One region of the Streptomyces sp. NBC_01689 genome, then DNA from elsewhere that is predicted to be linked to it. Evidence: predicted binding sites of a transcription regulator. Region 1 holds the regulator's gene; the other holds the start of a gene.
What was found. The regulator HrcA, encoded in region 1, represses chaperone genes, less so after heat shock. The targets are predictions, from matches to a motif close to TTNGCACTCNGNNNNNCNGAGTGCNAA.
Positions count from the first base shown of each region.

Region 2: a site for HrcA is predicted at 2,569-2,595, ahead of groES (co-chaperone GroES). Genes of this name have one in related genera too.

Region 1 covers NZ_CP109592.1:6,491,937-6,498,888, forward strand. The annotation lists gene hemW (radical SAM family heme chaperone HemW) at 1-1,048, shown strand, start outside; gene OG776_RS27640 (DUF3097 domain-containing protein) at 1,088-1,894, opposite strand; gene OG776_RS27645 (MBL fold metallo-hydrolase) at 1,940-2,677, opposite strand; gene hrcA (heat-inducible transcriptional repressor HrcA) at 2,870-3,886, shown strand; gene dnaJ (molecular chaperone DnaJ) at 3,887-5,023, shown strand; gene OG776_RS27660 (nitronate monooxygenase) at 5,321-6,409, shown strand; gene OG776_RS27665 (16S rRNA (uracil(1498)-N(3))-methyltransferase) at 6,406-6,952, shown strand, end outside.
Region 2 covers NZ_CP109592.1:4,360,652-4,367,603, forward strand. The annotation lists gene OG776_RS18375 (SDR family NAD(P)-dependent oxidoreductase) at 1-224, shown strand, start outside; gene groL (chaperonin GroEL) at 373-2,001, opposite strand; gene groES (co-chaperone GroES) at 2,116-2,424, opposite strand; gene OG776_RS18390 (polysaccharide deacetylase family protein) at 2,870-3,712, opposite strand; gene OG776_RS18395 (THUMP-like domain-containing protein) at 4,088-5,275, shown strand; gene OG776_RS18400 (RNA polymerase sigma factor) at 5,365-6,633, opposite strand; gene OG776_RS18405 (YciI family protein) at 6,679-6,952, opposite strand, start outside.

The sequences.
Region 1 (6,952 bases):
GCTCGCCTCCCGCGACAACTACGCGTCCACCCTGATCGACGAGGTCCGGCTCGCCCGCAAGGTGCTCGGCGACGACCCGCGCCCGGTCCGCACGGTCTTCGTCGGGGGCGGTACCCCGACCCTCCTGGCCGCCGACGACCTGGTGCGGATGCTGGACGCGGTCCGCGAGGAGTTCGGGCTCGCGGACGACGCCGAGGTCACCACCGAGGCGAACCCGGAGTCGGTGGACCCGGCGTACCTCGCGACGCTGCGGGCCGGGGGCTTCAACCGGATCTCCTTCGGCATGCAGAGCGCCCGGCAGCACGTACTGAAGGTGCTCGACCGCACCCACACCCCCGGACGCCCCGAGGCCTGTGTCGCCGAGGCGCGCGCGGCGGGCTTCGACCATGTGAACCTCGACCTGATCTACGGCACGCCCGGCGAGTCCGACGACGACTGGCGGGCCTCGCTGGACGCCGCCCTCGGCGCCGGTCCCGACCACGTCTCCGCGTACGCCCTGATCGTCGAGGAGGGCACCCAGCTGGCCCGGCGCATCCGCCGGGGCGAGGTCCCGATGACGGACGACGACGTGCACGCGGACCGCTACCTCATCGCGGACGAGGTGATGGCCGCGGCGGGCTTCGACTGGTACGAGGTGTCCAACTGGGCCGCCTCCGAGGCCGGCCGATGCCTGCACAACGAGCTGTACTGGCGCGGCGCGGACTGGTGGGGGGCCGGGCCCGGAGCCCACAGCCACGTCGGCGGCGTGCGCTGGTGGAACGTGAAGCACCCCGGGGCGTACGCGGCGGCGCTGGCGTCCGGGAAGTCCCCCGGGGCCGGACGCGAGCTGCTCTCCGGCGAGGACCGCCGCGTCGAGCGGATCCTCCTCGAACTGCGGCTGCGCGACGGCTGCCCGCTCTCCCTGCTCCGCCCGGAGGGCCTCTCCGCCTCCCGCCGCGCGCTCTCCGACGGCCTCCTGGAGAACGGCCCCTACGACGAGGGCCGTGCCGTCCTCACCCTGCGCGGACGCCTGCTGGCGGACGCGGTGGTCCGGGATCTGGTCGACTGAGCACCCGTTCGTCCGTGGTCCGCGCCCGGCGCCCCGGTGTCACTCCGGCGGCGCCGTGACGAAGTCGATCAACTCCTCCACCCGGCCCAGGAGTTCCGGCTCCAGGTCCTTGTAGGAACGCACCCGGGACAGGATGTGCTGCCAGGCCGCACCGGTGTTCTCCGGCCAGCCCAGCGCCCGGCACACGCCGGTCTTCCAGTCCTGCCCGCGCGGGACCCGGGGCCAGGCGGCGATGCCCACGGAGGACGGCTTCACGGCCTCCCAGACGTCGATGTACGGGTGGCCGAGGACGAGCGCGTGGTCGCTGGTGACGGCCTCCGCGATCCGCCACTCCTTCGTACCGGGCACCAGATGGTCGACCAGCACGCCCAGCCGCGCGTCCGGTCCCGGGGCGAACTCGTCGACCACCGCCGGGAGATCGTCGACGCCCTCCAGGTACTCGACCACGACCCCCTCGATGCGGAGGTCGTCGCCCCAGACCCGTTCGACCAGTTCGGCGTCGTGGCGGCCCTCCACGTAGATGCGGCCGGCCCGGGCCACGCGCGCCCGGGCGCCCGGCACGGCGACCGAACCGGATGCCGTGCGGCCGGGCCGGACCGGTCCCGCGGCCGGACGGACCAGCGTGACCACCCTGCCCTCCAGCAGGAAGCCGCGCGGTTCCAGCGGGAACACCCGGTGCTTGCCGAAGCGGTCCTCCAGGGTCACGGTGCCCGCCTCGCAGCCGATCACCGCCCCGCAGAACCCCGTACCGGGCTCCTCGACCACCAGGCCCGGGTCCGCGGGGACCTCGGGCACCGGCTTGGGCTTCTTCCACGGCGGGGTGAGATCCGGAGAGTACTGGCGCATTCGGATGACGATAGGAGAACCGGGGGCGAGGCGTCGCGGAGATCCCTACGACACGCCGAAACGTGTCGCCAGCGCGTCCCGCTGGGCCCGGACGAACGCCGCGTCCACCGCGGCGCCGTGACCCGGCACGTACACCGCCTGCTCGCCGCCCAGGGCGAGCAGCCGGTCCAGCGCGGCCGGCCAGCGGGAGGGGACGGCGTCGGGACCCGCCTGGGGTTCGCCGGACTCCTCCACCAGGTCCCCGCAGAAGACGACCTTCCGGGCACCGGCCGCCCCGGTCACCAGGACCACCAGGTCGTGCGCCGTGTGACCGGGACCCACGTCCGCCAGCAGGGCCCGCACCCCGCCGCCCAGGTCGAGCGTCCGCTCGCCGGCCACGGGGTGCGAAGGGGGGACCAGGGCGGCCGCGGCCTCGGCGGCCTCCCGCGGGCCGAGACCGTGGCGTACGGCGTCCAGGCGCAGTTCCTCGCCCCCGTACGGGCTCGCCCCGCCGGGACCGGCCGCGCCGAACACCGGCGTGCCCGTGAACGCCGCCGCGCCGAGGACGTGGTCGAAGTGCGGATGGGTGAGTGCGAGGTGTGTCACGTCCCGGTCCGGGCCGAGGAGCCGGCGCGCCTCGGCACGCAACCGTGCGCCCTCCCCGAGGCTCGCCCCCGCGTCGACCATGAGCGCCGCGTCCCCGCCCGCCACCAGCCCGGCCGTGCAGTCCCAGCCCGGGAGCCGCCGCCGCCCCACGTGCGGGGCCAGTTCCTCCCACCCCGGCCCTTCCCAAGTCACCTTCATACGGTGACGCTAGCGGGAGGGCGGACGCCGGTGAGACATCACGGGACACGTCGGCATACGTGCGCAAGATCGCGGGCCCGCCCTTGCCGGGGGCGTACCCACCGGCCGTACACTGGGCCGGGGAATGCTGGCACTCGCACGCGCTGAGTGCCAGGCGAGGCCACGCGGGACGGACGACTGGAGGTGTGCGCGATGCTGAGTGAACGCAGGCTCGAGGTGCTGCGCGCCATCGTCCAGGACTACGTCGGCACCGAGGAGCCGGTCGGTTCCAAGGCGCTGACGGAGCGGCATCAGCTCGGGGTCTCCCCGGCCACGGTCCGCAACGACATGGCGGTCCTGGAGGACGAGGGATACATCGCCCAGCCGCACACCAGCGCCGGGCGCATCCCCACCGACAAGGGCTACCGGCTCTTCGTCGACAAGCTCGCCGGCGTCAAGCCGATGACCGGGCCCGAGCGGCGGGCCATCCAGAACTTCCTCGGCGGCGCGGTCGACCTCGACGACGTCGTCGGGCGGACGGTGCGGCTGCTCGCGCAGCTGACGCGGCAGGTCGCCGTCGTCCAGTACCCGTCGCTGACCAGATCGACCGTGCGTCACGTGGAGCTGCTGTCGCTGGCCCCGGCCCGCCTGATGCTCGTCCTGATCACGGACACCGGACGGGTCGAGCAGCGCATGATCGACTGCCCGGCGCCGTTCGGGGAGACCTCCGTGGCGGATCTGCGGGCCCGGCTCAACAGCCGGGTCGCCGGCCGCCGCTTCGCGGATGTGCCGCCGCTCGTCCAGGACCTGCCGGACGCCTTCGAGGCGGACGACCGGGGTACGGTCGCGACGGTGCTCTCCACTCTTCTGGAGACGCTCGTCGAGGAGACCGAGGAACGTCTGATGATCGGCGGCACCGCGAACCTGACCCGCTTCGGACATGATTTTCCCCTCACGATCAGACCGGTGCTCGAAGCGCTGGAGGAACAGGTCGTGCTCCTCAAACTGCTGGGGGAGGCGGGGGATTCGGGCATGACCGTACGGATCGGTCACGAGAACGCGTACGAGGGACTCAACTCCACGTCCGTGGTCTCCGTCGGCTACGGTTCGGGCGACGAGGCAGTAGCCAAACTCGGCGTGGTCGGACCGACCCGCATGGATTACCCGGGAACGATGGGAGCGGTACGAGCGGTGGCACGGTACGTCGGACAGATCCTGGCGGAGTCTTAAGTGGCCACGGACTACTACGCCGTGCTCGGCGTGCGCCGCGACGCGTCCCAGGACGAGATCAAGAAGGCTTTCCGGCGGCTCGCACGCGAGCTGCACCCGGACGTCAATCCCGATCCGAAGACGCAGGAGCGGTTCAAGGAGATCAACGCCGCGTACGAGGTGTTGTCGGACCCGCAGAAGAAGCAGGTCTACGACCTCGGCGGCGACCCGTTGTCCCAGGCGGGCGGCGGAGGCGCGGGCGGCTTCGGCGCCGGTGGCTTCGGCAACTTCTCGGACATCATGGACGCCTTCTTCGGCACGGCGTCGCAGCGGGGCCCCCGGTCGCGCACGCGGCGCGGCCAGGACGCCATGATCCGGCTCGAGATCGAGCTGGACGAGGCCGCCTTCGGCACCACGAAGGACATCCAGGTCGACACGGCCGTCGTGTGCGCCACCTGCAACGGTGAGGGCGCCGCGCCGGGGACCTCCGCGCAGACCTGCGACATGTGCCGCGGACGCGGCGAGGTGTCCCAGGTCACCCGGTCGTTCCTGGGCCAGGTCATGACGTCCCGCCCGTGTCCGCAGTGCCAGGGCTTCGGCACCGTCGTGCCGACCCCCTGCCCGGAGTGCGCGGGCGACGGGCGCGTCCGGTCCCGGCGCACGCTCACGGTCAAGATCCCGGCGGGCGTGGACAACGGCACCCGGATCCAGCTCGCGGGCGAGGGCGAGGTCGGGCCCGGTGGCGGTCCCGCCGGTGACCTCTACGTCGAGATCCACGAACTGCCGCACTCGACCTTCCAGCGCCGCGGCGACGACCTGCACTGCACGGTCACCATCCCGATGACCGCCGCGTCGCTCGGCACCAAGGTGCCGCTCGAGACCCTCGACGGTCTGGAGGAGGTCGACATCCGGCCCGGCACGCAGTCCGGGCAGTCGATCCCGCTGCACGGGCGCGGTGTCACGCATCTGCGCGGCGGTGGCCGGGGCGACCTCATCGTGCACGTCGAGGTCACCACGCCGACCAAGCTCGACCCCGAGCAGGAACGGCTGTTGCGGGAGCTGGCGCAGCTGCGCGGCGAGGAGCGTCCGACCGGGCAGTTCCAGCCGGGCCAGCAGGGTCTGTTCTCCCGTCTCAAGGACGCGTTCAACGGCCGCTGAGCCCGGACGGCTCTCCGTGCCCGGCCCGCCCGGCCTCCGAGGGCGGCGCGGCCCGGGCGGGGCCGGTCCCCGGCGGGGCGGAAGCCGAGGCCCCAGGGGGCCGGAGCCGGGGTCCCGGCACGGCACGAGCCGGGGCGGGAAGGCACCCGCTCCGGGTCCGCGGGACGGGCCCGCGGAGCGGGGCACGGGGCGGTGCGGCGGGGGCGGAGAAGCACCGCGGACCGTCCGTCCCGACGGCCCGTGGCGGCCGGAAGTCCGGATTTCTGACTTGTTCGGAGGACGTGACAACATGCCGTCATGTCCTCCGCACTGACCGATCTCTTCCCACACCCGATCGTGCAGGCCCCCATGGCGGGCGGCGTCTCCGTCCCGCACCTCGCGGCCGCCGTGTCCGAGGCCGGCGGGCTCGGGTTCCTCGCCGCCGGGTACAAGACCGCCGACGGCATGTACCAGGAGATCAAGCAGCTGCGTGGACTGACGGGCCGGCCCTTCGGGGTCAACCTCTTCATGCCGCAGCCCGAGTACGCGGACCCGGCCACCGTCGAGGTGTACGCCCACCAGCTGGCCGGCGAGGCCTCCTGGTACGAGACGGAGCTCGGCGATCCGGACAGCGGCCGCGACGACGGCTACGACGCCAAACTCGCGGTCCTCCTCGACAACCCGGTGCCGGTGGTCTCCTTCCACTTCGGCTGCCCCACCCGCGACGTCCTGGACTCCTTCGCCCGGGTCGGCACGCTCACCATGATCACCGCGACCACGGCCGAGGAGGCCCTCGCGGTGCAACGGGCGGGTGCCGCCGCCGTCGTCGTGCAGGGCGTGGAGGCCGGCGGCCACCAGGGCACCCACCGCGACAACCCGGAGACGGACGGCACGGGGATCGGGCTCCTCTCCCTGATCGCCCAGGTGCGCGAGACCGTGCAGATCCCGGTCGTCGCCGCCGGCGGCATCATGCGCGGCAGCCAGATCGCCGCGGTGCTCGCCGCGGGCGCGGACGCCGCGCAGCTCGGCACCGCGTTCCTCGCCACCCCGGAGTCCGGTGCGCACGCCGTGCACAAGCAGTCCCTGACCAACCCCCTCTTCGTCCGCACGGAACTGACGCGCGCGTTCTCCGGCCGTCCCGCGCGCGGCCTGGTCAACCGCTTCCTGCGCGAGCACGGTCCGTACGCGCCCGCCGCGTACCCCGACGTCCACCACCTCACCTCCCCGCTGCGCAAGGCGGCGGCCAGGGCGGGCGACGCGCAGGGCATGGCGCTGTGGGCGGGGCAGGGGCACCGGATGGCCCGTGAACTTCCGGCGGCGCAGCTGGTGGAGGTGCTGTGCGCCGAGCTGGACGCGGTCAGGACAGCGTTGTCCACGGCCGGCGGCACGGGGGGTGCGGACCGATGACGGCGCCGGTGTTCGTCGTCGACCGCTTCGACACGGACGGCGCGGGACGGTACGTCCTCGACGGACCCGAGGGCCGGCACGCGGTGTCCGTGAAGCGGCTGCGGCAGGGGGAGGACGTCGTGCTCACCGACGGCGCCGGGCGCTGGGCGGAGTGCGTCGTCCTCGACACCGAGGGCAAGGACCGGCTGATCGTCCGCGTCGGCTCCCTGGCAGAGGAGCCCGCGGAGTCGCCGCGGCTGACCGTGGTGCAGGCCCTGCCCAAGGGCGACCGGGGCGAGCTGGCCGTCGAGACCATGACCGAGACCGGCGTGGACGCGATCGTCCCGTGGGCCGCCTCCCGCTGCATCACCCAGTGGCGGGGCGACCGGGGCCTGAAGGCGCTCGCCAAGTGGCGGGCCACGGCGCGCGAGGCGGGCAAGCAGTCCCGCCGGGTGCGCTTCCCCGAGGTCGCGGACGCCGCGACGACCAGGCAGGTGGCCGCCCTGCTGGCCGAGGCCGACTTCGCGGCGGTGCTGCACGAGGACCGCGACTACGGCAGCGAGC
Region 2 (6,952 bases), 2.1 Mb from region 1:
AGTTCCACCAGCGCGCCGGGATGGGCACGGACAACATCCCGAACTGGATGTGGCTCGACGCGGACAAGCTGGTCGCGGCCGCGCTCGCCGACCTGGCCCGAGGCAAGTCGCTGTCGGTCCCCGACCCGCGGTACAAGGCGCTGATGGGCGTGGTGAAGGTGACGCCGCGCGGACTGCTGGGCGGGGTCACGTCGCGGACGGGACGCAAGTACGGGCCGCAGTAGGGGCGTGGGGCGAGCCGGCGGACCGCGGGGCGGTACGGGCCGTACCGCCCCGACGCAGCACTGAGGCCCAGCACCCCCGAAGGGTGCTGGGCCTCGGTGCGGTTCACCGGTGTCGGCGTCCGCCGGGGCGGAGCCTCACCGGCGTGCCTCAGTGCGAGTGACCGTGGCCGTGGCCGTGGCCCGCCTCGGCCTCTTCCTCGGCCGGCTTCTCGACGACCAGGGTCTCGGTCGTGAGGAGCAGGGAGGCGATGGAGGCGGCGTTCTCCAGGGCGGAGCGGGTGACCTTGACCGGGTCGATGACACCGGACTTGACCAGGTCGCCGTACTCGCCGGTGGCGGCGTTGAAGCCCTGGCCCTTGTCGAGGTCGGCGACCTTGGAGGTGATGACGTAACCCTCCAGGCCGGCGTTCTCGGCGATCCAGCGCAGCGGCTCGACGGCGGCGCGGCGGACGACCGCGACACCCGTGGCCTCGTCGCCGGTCTTGCCGAGGTTGCCCTCGAGGACCTTGACGGCGTGGACGAGCGCGGAGCCACCACCGGAGACGATGCCCTCCTCGACCGCGGCGCGGGTCGCGGAGATGGCGTCCTCCAGACGGTGCTTCTTCTCCTTGAGCTCCACCTCGGTGGCGGCGCCGACCTTGATCACGCACACGCCGCCGGCCAGCTTCGCGAGGCGCTCCTGGAGCTTCTCGCGGTCCCAGTCGGAGTCCGTGTTCTCGATCTCGGCCTTGATCTGGTTGACGCGGCCCACGACGGCGTCGTGGTCGCCGCCGCCGTCGACGACGGTGGTGTCGTCCTTGGTGACCGTCACGCGGCGGGCGGTGCCCAGCACGTCCAGGCCGACCTGGTCGAGCTTGAGGCCGACCTCCTCGGCGATGACCTGGCCGCCGGTGAGGGTGGCGAGGTCGCCCAGCATGGCCTTGCGGCGGTCGCCGAAGCCGGGGGCCTTCACGGCGACGGCGTTGAACGTGCCGCGGATCTTGTTCACGACCAGGGTCGACAGCGCCTCGCCGTCGACGTCCTCGGCGATGATCAGCAGCGGCTTGGAGGCGTTGGCCTGGATGACCTTCTCCAGCAGCGGCAGCAGGTCCTGGATGGAGGAGATCTTGCCCTGGTGGATGAGGATGTACGGGTCCTCGAGGACGGCCTCCATGCGCTCCTGGTCCGTCACGAAGTACGGGGACAGGTAGCCCTTGTCGAAGGCCATGCCCTCGGTGAAGTCCAGCTCCAGGCCGAAGGTGTTGGACTCCTCGACGGTGATGACACCGTCCTTGCCGACCTTGTCCATCGCCTCGGCGATGAGCTCGCCGACCTGGCTGTCCTGGGCGGACAGGGCGGCGACGGCGGCGATGTCGGACTTCTCGTCGATCGGGCGGGCGGTCGCGAGGAGCTCCTCGGACACGGCCTTGACCGCGGCGTCGATGCCCTTCTTGAGCAGCGCCGGGGAGGCACCCGCGGCGACGTTCTTCAGGCCCTCGCGGACGAGCGCCTGGGCCAGCACGGTGGCGGTGGTCGTACCGTCACCCGCGATGTCGTTGGTCTTGGTCGCCACCTCCTTCACCAGCTGGGCGCCGAGGTTCTCGTACGGGTCGTCGAGCTCGACCTCGCGGGCGATGGTGACGCCGTCGTTGGTGATGGTGGGGGCGCCGAACTTCTTGTCGATGACGACGTTGCGGCCCTTGGGGCCGATCGTCACCTTCACCGTGTCGGCAAGCTTGTTGACGCCGCGCTCAAGGGCGCGACGGGCGTCCTCGTCGAACTTCAGGATCTTCGCCATGGGAGCGGTTCAGCCCTCTCGGAAAACGTGGGTGAAAACGAACCGCGCCCCCAGCGCCCGGCTTCATGAGGTCGCGGGGGCCAGGGGCGCAGTTCACTGCAGAACTGTGGTGAATTACTTCTCGATGATCGCGAGCACGTCGCGGGCCGAGAGGACGAGGTACTCCTCGCCGTTGTACTTCACCTCGGTGCCGCCGTACTTGCTGTACAGCACGATGTCGCCGGTGCTGACGTCGAGCGGCAGGCGCTCGCCGTTCTCGAAGCGACCCGGGCCCACCGCGAGGACGACGCCCTCCTGGGGCTTCTCCTTCGCGGTGTCCGGGATGACCAGGCCAGAGGCCGTGGTCTGCTCTGCGTCCAGCGGCTGGACCACGACACGGTCCTCGAGCGGCTTGATGGCAACCTTGGAGCTGGTGGTCGTCACGATCCGACCTCCCCCTTCGGAGATCTCACGGGGTTAACTGTCTGAGGTGGCGACCAGGTGGATCCGTCGTCGCGGGTGCCGGATCTGCCCGTCGCTGTTGGCACTCTCCAGGGGGGAGTGCCAGGCCTGAGACTATGACCGCGATTAGCACTCGGTCAAGCGGAGTGCCAAAGGCCTGCGGCGTGGCGTGGGGTTCGGGTGCCGTTCGCCGGTCCGAGCGCGCCGCCGATAGCTCCGCCCCTGGGCCCCGTCCGGCCTCAACACCCTCGTCCTCGAACGCCGGACGAGCTGGAAGGGGCGGCCCGCGCCAGGAGTTCGCACCCGCCGGAAACCCGCCCGCGCCCGGACCGGCGTCGCCCTCGCGCCCGTCCTCGTTCTCGTCCTCGTTCTCGTCCTCGCCCATCCGGGGTCCGGCCGCCATGGGGGGGCTCGGCCGTGTCGGTGGTCAGACGTAGTTCTCCAGGCGGGCGGGGGTGAAGCCCTCCGCCTGGATGCGGCGGAGGAGGCGGATGGTCGCCGCGGTGAGGTTCGGCCGGTCCAGGCCGGAGAGGATGTCGCCGGGGTGCAGCCGGTGGCCGTCGGCCTCCCTCCCCAGGACGACGGCCGAGACACCGCAGTCGGCGGCGGCGCGCAGGGTGGTGGTGTCGTAGGTGTTGTACGGGGGCCGGAAGAGCCGGGGGCGGATGCCGAAGCGGGCCTTGAGCTTCTCCTGCTGGCCACAGATCTCGGCCCGCTGTCCGGCGTACGGCAGTCCGCGCAACGAGGCGTGGTCGAGGGTGTGGTTCTGCACGCTGGCGCCGACCTCCCGCAGCCGCGCGAAGTGCCCGTAGCCGGGGCCGACGACGCTGTCCGTGAGGAACATGCTGACGGGCAGCCGCAGTTCACGCACCATGTCGACGAACCGCGGATCGCGCTCGGCGCCGTCGTCGTAGGTCAGGAAGACCACCCTGTCGCGGGTGGGCACGCGGCCGACGACCGGGACGAGCCCCGTCCGGTCACGGCGCAGCCCGCCGCGGGCCGGCGGGCGCGGCGCCGGGGCGAGCGGCGCGGACAGTCCCCAGCGCCGGTACGTCGCCGACGCCGGACCGTGCGGGTGGTTCCTGCGGACCTCCAGTGCGGCCTTCTTGCCCAGGCGCTCGATCGGGTCGACGGACTGGGCGCAGCCGCCCAGCAGGACGGCGGCGAGCAACGCGGCCGACGCGGCGGTGGCCCGCGCGCGCGTCCGGGCGCGCGGTGCCGGCGGACGGCCTGTCACAGGCGGCCCTCCGGCCGCGCCGCCGCGTGGCATCGGGCCGTGACCCGCCCGGGGAACCGGTGGAGCGGGCGTGGTGCGGTGCCGGGTGTCCGGGCCGGGGCCCGCGGTGCGGCCAGCGGGTCCGCGGCCGGTCCCTGGTGCCCGGTCTCGGGCGCGCGCGGCGCCCTCCGGCCGGCCGGGGGCCCCGCTTCCGCGGACCCGACGCCGGCACGGCCGGCCTCGGGTCCGATGACGGTACGGGAGGCGGTGCCGCTGCGGATCGCCGCCCCGTGCACGTCATTTTTATCGGTTTGTCGTACTGATCGCATGGTGTCGGATCCTCCCAGGCCAGGGGCCCCGCGCGGCCCCGACACCGCGACCGGCCCCACGCCGTCCACCGACTGGCCCACACTGACCGACAATGGGCCGGTGAACGACGTCTCCTTCGCCTCCCTGCTCACCCCCGAGGGCCACGCGCTGCTCGACGAGGTGCGCGGCACCGAACCGGCCCAGGAACTGGCCGTCGCCACCCGGCTGCGCCGCACCCATCCGGCCGAGCTCGTCTCGGCGGCGCTCGGGCAGGCGCGGCTGCGGCAGCGGGCGGCGGCGAAGTTCGGCGCCGAGGACGCGGAGCGGATGTTCTTCACACCGAACGGGGTGGAGCAGTCGACCCGCACGACGGTCGCCACGCACCGCGCGGAGCGGCTGCGCGCCCTCGGGGTGCGCTCGGTCGCCGATCTCTGCTCCGGCATCGGCGGCGACGCGATCGCGCTGGCCCGGGCCGGGATACGCGTCCTCGCCGTCGACCGGGACCCGGCTGCGGCCGCCGCCGCCCGCGCGAACGCCGACGCGCTCGGGCTCTCCGGTCTGATCGAGGTGCGCGAGGCGGACGTCACGGAGGTGGACACGGCTCCCTACGACGCCGTCTTCGTGGACCCGGCACGGCGCGGCGGCCGGGCGGGCGGGCGGATCTTCGACCCCGAGGCCTACTCGCCGCCGCTCTCCTGGGCGGTAGGGGCCGCCCTGAAGGCCCCGCTCGCCGCCCTGAAGATCGCCCCGGGCATCCCGCACGAGACGGTCCCCGCCGAGGCGGAGGCCGAGTGGATCTCGGACGGCGGGGACGTGAAGGAGGCCGTGCTGTGGTTCGGCATCGAGCCGGGTCTGGTGCGGGCCACCCTGCTGCCGGGCCCGCGCGTCCTGCGCGGCCGCGGTCTGCCCGATCCCGCGGTGCGGCCGGTGGGGCGCTATCTCTACGAGCCGGACGGCGCCGTGATCCGTGCCCACCTGGTCGCCGAGGCCGCCGACGAGCTCGACGGCGGGCTTCTCGACGAGACCATCGCCTACATCACGGCGGACTCGCTGCGCCCGACCCCGTACGCCACCGCGTACGAGATCACCGACCGGCTTCCCTTCAACGTGAAGAAGCTGAAGGCGCTGCTGAGGGAGCGCGAGGTCGGGGTGCTGACGGTCAAGAAGCGGGGCTCGGCGGTCGAGCCGGAGGAACTGCGCAGGAAGGTCAGGCCGCAGGGGCCGCACGCGGCCACCGTCTTCCTGACCAGGGTGGCGGGGGCACCGACGATGCTGCTCGGCCACCCGGCCCCGCGGCACCCCGCCTGACACGGCCTAGGTCGTGTCCGCAAAGTCTCGTCTGCCCGGCGACGCCTGGCCCGCCCTCCGGGCGGACGACGCGACTTTGCGGACACGACCTAGCGGCACTCCCGCGCGCGTGCCTCCAGCAGTTCCCGCTCGCGTTCGTTGCGGGCCAGTCCCGCGGCCCGTTCGAACTCCGCCCGCGCCTCCCCCGTACGCCCCAGGCGGGCGAGCAGGTCCCCGCGGACGCTGGGCAGCAGATGGTAGTCGCGCAGGGCGGGTTCGGCCGCGAGGGCGTCGACGATCTCCAGGGCGGGGCCGGGGCCGTCCGCCATCGAGACGGCGACGGCCCGGTTGAGTTCGACGACGGGCGACGGGGAGCGGGCCGCGAGGAGCCCGTACAGGGTGGCGATCTGCCGCCAGTCCGTGTCCTCGTAGGTGTGTGCCTGGGCGTGACTGGCGGCGATGGCCGCCTGCAGGGCGTACGGGCCCGGGGCGCCGCCGGTGGCGGAGTTGGCGCGGGCCAGCGCGGCGAAACCGCGGCGGATCAGCAGGCGGTTCCAGCGGCGGCGGTTCTGGTCCTTGAGCAGGACCGGCTCGCCCGAGGGGCCGGTACGGGCGGCCGCGCGGGACTCCTGGAGCTCCAGCAGCGCGACGAGTCCGTGCACCTCGGGCTCCTTGGGCATCAGTTCGGCGAGGACGCGGGCCAGCCGCAGCGCCTCCTCGCACAGCGCGGGGCGCATCAGGTCGTCGCCCGCCGTGGCCGCGTACCCCTCGTTGAACACCAGGTAGATGACCTCGAGGACCGAGCCGAGCCGGCCCTCCCGGTCCGGGCCGTAGGGGACCTCGAAGGGGACGCCCTTCGCCGCCAGGGTCCGTTTGGCGCGCACGATGCGCTGGGCGACCGTCGCCTCCGGCACGAGGAAGGCGCGGGCGATCTCCGGCGTGGTCAGTCCGCCGAGCAGGCGCAGGGTGAGGGCGATGCGGGCCTCCGCGGACAGCACCGGGTGGCAGGCGGTGAACACGAGCCGGAGCAGGTCGTCGTCGATGTCGTCCGGGTCGGCGGGTTCCTCGAACGGGACGGCCGTCTCCAGGCCGCGGCCGATCTCCTCCAGCTTGCGCGCGTAGCGCTCCCGGCGGCGTACGAGGTCGATCGCGCGGTGCCTGGCCGTGGCCATGAGCCAGGCTCCGGGGTTGTCCGGGACCCCGTCGCGCGGCCACTGCTCCAGCGCGGCGACCAGGGCGTCCTGGGCCAGTTCCTCGGCGATGCCGACGTCCCGGACGACGCGGGTCAGGCCGGCGATGATCCGGGGCGACTCGATCCGGAAGATCGTCTCCACGGTCTCGTCGGCGCCGGACGGGGTGACGGTGGGCTGCTGTTCCACAGCCCACCATCAGACACCAGCGGACCGGCCGGGCCAAGCCGCCGCTCAGCCCTCGGCGATCTCCCGCACCTCGCAGGTCACCGTCCAGTGCTCCTCGTGGGTCTTCAGGAACCGCTTGGTCCACTCCAGGGCCTCGGCCATGTCCTTGCACTGCATGAGGGCGTAGCCGCCGACGACCTCCTTGGACTCGGTGAAGGGCCCGTCGGTCACGGACAGCTGCCCGCCCGCCCAGTGCACCCGCTTGCCCTGGACGGACGGCGTCAGTCCGGCGGTGTCGAGCATGACCCCCGCCTTGGTGATCTCCTCGATCAGCTCGCCC